DNA from 2 places in the Clostridium sp. DL-VIII genome. Region 1 is predicted to be linked to the other one. Evidence: riboswitches for the same ligand, from Rfam matches in the RefSeq annotation. Region 1 holds a riboswitch; the other holds the start of a gene.
The links. Region 1 has a riboswitch for cyclic di-GMP ahead of CDLVIII_RS23980 (hypothetical protein). Riboswitches for the same ligand answer to the same signal wherever they lie in the genome.
Positions count from the first base shown of each region.

Region 1 (3,187 bases):
CATGCTTATATATTATCAATGAATTTAAAATATAGTATATACTTATACCGAAAATTAGACAATCATGGTATAATATAGTTGATATAAAATCAAAAGGAAGTGCATGGTAATGAAATTAAAAACAATAGCATTAACAATAGCTTGTACTAGTATGCTCATAGCGTTGCCAGTTAGTACAAGTGCTGAGTGTAGACAAGATAATGATGTATGGCAACAAGTTGGACAAGAATTACATAATCCTAATACAAATCTTAATGATTATAAATTCAACTCCAATGATGGAAATGTATATGGCAACTTGACTATAATTAATATAAATGATACTACTGGTTCAGCAGTAAGCATATCTTTTAACAATACAACGGCATCGGCAGTAACCATTCCTATCGATGTAACTACAGATTCAGCAATTAGTATGCCGCTTGATACTACTACAGCTCCAGAAGTAGATTTCACACTTGATAATATTCCTAATTTTGATTATATTGCAAATCAATATAATGAAGAAGAAAATAAAATTGATGATATGATGCAAGATATTAATAACAAAGTTAATAAACAATTTGATGAGATGCAAAAACAAGAAGAGAGAATTTTAAAGTTTATGTATAGATAAAGACATTTAAGGCTTAGAAAAATATTTCTAGGTCTTTTTTTTTGTGTGTCAATTATGGGAACTTACTAATGGGTGAAAGCCCGTAATGGGGACTGATAGTGCAAACCATTATCTTAAGACAAGGTGTTCAGCGTTATGTGGAATCTGAAGGAAGAAGCCTTGGTGTGAGGTATACGAATTGCATTTGGTACTAGTAGATTACTTGAAGAAGTTCTAAAAAATAAATATAACCTGTCGAATTTATTAATATCGAAAGTGTTTTTTCTTTCAAAATTATTGCTTTTTTTACCTTTTAATGATAATATGGACATATAAATACATAAATTTACATAATCATACACGGATTGGGAACTGTGAGGGATTCTCTCTATTTGGGCATCTGGAGGATTCTTAGTTAATGATGCAACCCGCCAATCAAAACTAATTACAAACAAAAATTAATTAGTTTTGATTGTTTTTTTTTCTTATAACGTGACAATTAGCAAGGATTAACAAGATAATATCAGTTATTGTTCATGGATATTCCTTTTATACAGAGACTTTTATAAATTAATTATATGAAATGATAAAAAATAAATAAATAGAATGTAGAATTTGCAAAATTATTATGTGAGGGAGAGAATATGGTATGAATACAAACAATGAAATTATAAAGGCGATAAATAATAGTTTATTAAAAAACTTAGAGTTTGAATTTATTGCTAAGTTAGAAGATTTAACATTATCTGATATTGATGATATCGAAAAGATGTCTAATGTAAATAATAAATATAATTTGACATATCAAATAATAGATAATATCTATATAAAGATTTATTACTCTCTTCAATCGGTATGTTAAAATGAGGTGCAAATATGGAGTACACAATTAAAATTACACTAAGAAAGATAGAGAAAAATGGAGAGGATAATAGCAAGGATAGTAAGGATACTAATAAAAAATAGAATAAATTTGTAGTAAGCATATCTTTTGACAATACAACGGCATCGGTTGTAACCATTCTTATAGATGTAACTACAGATTCAATAATTAGTCTGCCACTTGATGCTACTACATAAAAAAGAAATGACTTAAATTTAGGGAAATAAGTCATTTCTATTCCATATTATTTATCATAAAATAAAAAATATGTTAAAAGAATTACAATGTTATTATATAAAGAAATTGTTACAGTATTGTGTCAACATAATTAATTTACAGACATTTTATTGAATATTTCAAGGAAAATAATTAAAACAAGCCTTTCAGCATATCTATAAACTGGATTAGATGATGTGCTAGGGTCAATGGAAAAATTAAGATGAGATAAAGCTTCATAAGGTAAAGGAGACGTGAATTAAAAATGTGTTTCATTGATATTTTGATATCAATACTTCAAAGTATGTTATTTGTTTTTGTAATAAGTTATTGTTTAGATATAAATAAATTATTAGATATAAAAAAGGTTATGTGTATAATCATGCTTACAGTTAATGGATTTGCTATTCCATATGTATTTGGAAATACTTCTATTTGCATATTTGCTACACATATAGTATCTATAGCTATAATATCATTATTATTTAGAAATGAGTACAATAAAGCTATTATTGGATACAGCTTAATATATTCAATACTGGCTGTATGGTTATTTGTATTTGGTAATTTAGTATATGGAATATTTAATACAAATGATTTGTTTACTGAATATATTAATATAATAAATATAATTCTTCTTTATATATCACAATTAGTTCTAATGATTTTGTGTTTGAAATTTATAAATAATATTAAGCAGATATATGAGATTTTATCCCATGAAAATATATCAATTAGTTATGGAATTATATTAGGCTTTCTTCCAGATTTTCTAATTTCTTTACATTTGATTTCTTACGATAAAGATAATGCAATATTGAGCGATGGTGTATTTGCAGCTTTATTTATTTTTTTGGGATTTATTATCGTAATCTTTGGCAAAACATCATTAAAAGCTAAAGAGATATCTGGACTAAATAGAATTTTATCAAGCAAAAATAAAGAATTAAAGAGTATTAAAAACAACTATGGCTTACAAATGGTCTCGTTATATGAGTTAGTAGATATGGAGAAATATAACGGGGCAGCCTGGCTTTTGAAAAGTATTATAAATCAGAATAATCCAAATGGAACTGATGACAGTTTAGAGCAAGCTTCTTTGCTTTCACTTGCAACTAAACATGCTGTTGGAGAAGGCATGAATGTTATAGTTGAAGACAGTGCAAATTTCAAATTGGTTACAATAGATGAAATGGAATTGTATAGAATAATAATTAACATTACTAATAATGCAATAAGAGCAATGAACAAGGGTGGTACTTTAGTAGCAAAATCATTTCAAGATTTAAGTAATATAGTAATAACAATAGAAAACGATGGTGAAAAGATTCCGGAAGAAATTATTTATGAAATTTTTAATTCTGGTTTTACTACTAAGAGTAATAATGGCGAAAATCACGGGTATGGGTTATGTATAACAAAAGAATTAATTGAAAAGCACGGTGGTAAGATATCAGTTGAGAGTGATGATAATATAACTAAATTTACAATTA
Region 1 is NZ_CM001240.1:5,230,791-5,233,977, reverse strand. It holds gene CDLVIII_RS23985 (hypothetical protein) at 110-616, shown strand; cyclic di-GMP riboswitch class II at 954-1,037, shown strand; gene CDLVIII_RS23980 (hypothetical protein) at 1,245-1,457, shown strand; gene CDLVIII_RS23975 (ATP-binding protein) at 1,960-3,187, shown strand, end outside.

Region 2 (3,187 bases), 160 kb from region 1:
AAGAAGATTTGTCTGCTCTGATATATCTCCAATAAGCTTTAATATTTCATCTACCTCTCTTGATTTTTGTTCCAAATCATTTGTAGACTTAAAAGTATCTTGTATATTATTCTTTATATCATTAATAATTGACAGTGTATTATTTAAAGCCTCTTGATTTTTATCAGTAATTTCAATAAACTCTTTTACTTTAGTTTCATTATCTTTTGTTTTATTAGTAACTACTTCATTAGCACTTAGTAATGTATTTAATATTTCCTTATTCTTATTTGATTTGTTTAACATTTCACCTGAGTCTTTTGACATAGATTGACTTGTTCCTGATACTTCTAAAAGAGAGCTCGTTTGTTCTTCAATAGCAACACTTAAATTTTCACTTGATGCTAAAACCGTATTTGAAATTTGAGTTATACTTTGGAACAAATTTAATATTTTTTCCTTCTCTTCCTCTACTTGACTTTCTTTTTCGCCAATTGATTCTAACAAACTTGATGCAAAATATACGACAACAAAAACTAATGTTAAAGTTATCAGAATTGTAATAATTGTCATAGATGCTTCTGCCACTGTAAATTCTTTAGCTAAAAAAATTGAAGGATTGTTTATAAAAACTATAACTTGACATATAATACTCAAAATTATCGATGCACTAATCATTTTTACATCAAAAAATAACGCTCCAAGAATAGTAAAGAAGAAAATTACTAGCCATAAAGAATTTAAGTGCATTGTAAAGTTTAAATATAAATATTGAAAATAAGTTATAAATAAAAGTATCCCCTTTGTTACATTAAAAGCTTTGATATTAAAGCCATTTTTAGCAAGTGTAAGCTTATAACACTTATGTAGCACTATAGCATAAATAGCAACAAATATTCCTAGTAATATTAAAGATTTTACACTTATAGCATCATTAAAGCCAAATAATTTCAAACCACAATAGAATATAAATGACAGGACGCAACATATCATATATATTATTAACACAAATTTAAGCGTCTTCTTATTGAACCTTATTTTAAAACTTTCTTTTTTATCCATTTTTACCCCCTATATATTACATTAATTATTTATATTTCAATATTTATATAGCATTACTATACTCTGAGAGCCTGCTCCGAATGTCCAAAATACAATATAATCTCCCCTCTTAATTTTGCCTCGTTCTATGGATTCATATAATGCTATAAACGGACTAGTAGTACCTGTATATCCATACTCATTCCCTATATATATTGTTTTATCATCCTCTAAATCCATAAGTTCTCTTATTTTCTTCGTATTAGTAAATGCAAGTTGTGATAAACAAAACATACTGATATCATCTTTAGTTAATCCTGCATTTTTTATGACTTTCGTCATTATTTCTGTAGCAGGATACATAAATACTCCTGTATCAAATGGTGTCCATTTTAACCAAAGTTCATCAACATTTTTAGATTTAAAAAAACTTGAAAAACCATTACTTGGATACAAAACTTTATCACTAACTTCTGTATTTATATAATATTCAGTGTCAATCACCCCACAATTCTCATCTACTTTTTCTAAGATTATTGCACATGCAGCATGTCCATAATTTCCATAACATATTTCATTATTAGTATCACATAAGGAATTATCATCATCGCATCCAACTATTAGAGCCATCTTTGCATGTTTAGAGGACATTAAATAATTTGATATATTCTCCAAAGCAACTCCCATGCCTGCACAGTTTGCATTCATATCAAAGCACATTACATTTTCCTTTAAATTTAATTCTTTGTGCAACAAAATCGATGTTGGAGGTGATACATATTCCGATAATATCGACGAATAAACTAATACATCTATATCACTCCCCTGCAAACCTGCTTTATCTAACACAGATTTTGCAGCTTTTATGGATAAGGATAGAGAATTCTCGCCTTCATCAAACATATATCTCTTATCTCTTCCCATTACATCTTCTAACAAATGTCTCACATCCTTATCTTGTTGTTCGAAATGCTTTATGTAAAAATCATTTGAAACAACTTTAGAACCATGACAGACATCAATACAACTTAATCTTACTCCCATAACTTTTCCCTCACTTTACATTACTTTTTATAAATATACATTTTTAATTAATACAAATAAAAAATGCATGTGCTACTCTCTTTTTTGTGACCTTTTAACCAATTAATACTCCAATAAGCATTGACATCACTAATTTCAAAAAACTATTTTCCATTAGTTTATAAAAAACAAACTTTTATTAATCCTTCCCCTTCAGATAGTTCCTATACATAGAAAAAGTGCCTATTAATTAATAATAGACACCTAATAAAAGCATAAACATTTATTCTTAACAACTTCCTCTTAGTAGCCTGGCAATCATAGACATAACATTCCTTAGACCCATGGCTTTGTGACCTTACCTTTCAATAAGTGTACTATTATCAATATATACACTATATACTACTCCATTTTCTTACATTTTTCAATATTAGTTGCATATTTCTACAATAATTCCTTCTGTTCCGTTATATTCAATCTAGACTTAAATATTTTTCATATGCATGTAATAATTCAAAAACACCTTATAATCTATATCAAATTTATCCTTTCTCTAATACTATCTTACTAAATTCACTTCATAGCACATTTTCTGCAGCATCAATCCGCTTTTCTCAGATAAAAACATGTCTTCTTTACACTCAAATCCGATTTTTTTATAAAAATTGATGGTGTCTGCCCTTGCATTTAAGTATAAATGCCCAATATTATTTTCTTCAGCCTTAAAAATATGCCTTTTCATCATTTCAAATCCAATTCCTTTTTTTATGTATTCCGGATTAACAACTACGTTAGTGATTTTGCCTTTATCATTTACTTTAGTCATTCTTGAGTATCCTATAACTTTATCTTCCCTTAATGCCACTAAATGAAAACTTATATGATCAAATTCATCGTAATCATATTTACTAATTTTGCTATATGGTTTAAATAAAATATTAAATCTTAAATCTATCACTTCCTTAAATTTTTCATTTGTATAATCTATATATTGATATATAATGCTATTCATAGTAGTTCCCTCTATTTCTAATAATATAATTATATTATACACTATATTCATTATTATTGCATATTTATTCATAGATAATTATATTTTTAAATAAAAAAACTATCAACATATCGCTATTAAATCTTTGCGACA
Region 2 is NZ_CM001240.1:5,068,858-5,072,044, forward strand. It holds gene CDLVIII_RS23365 (methyl-accepting chemotaxis protein) at 1-1,041, opposite strand, end outside; gene CDLVIII_RS23370 (3-oxoacyl-[acyl-carrier-protein] synthase III C-terminal domain-containing protein) at 1,078-2,064, opposite strand; cyclic di-GMP riboswitch class I at 2,346-2,432, opposite strand; gene CDLVIII_RS23375 (GNAT family N-acetyltransferase) at 2,603-3,055, opposite strand.
Region 2: it holds a riboswitch for cyclic di-GMP, as region 1 does, so the genes downstream of both, CDLVIII_RS23370 (3-oxoacyl-[acyl-carrier-protein] synthase III C-terminal domain-containing protein) here and CDLVIII_RS23980 (hypothetical protein) in region 1, are expected to answer to the same signal.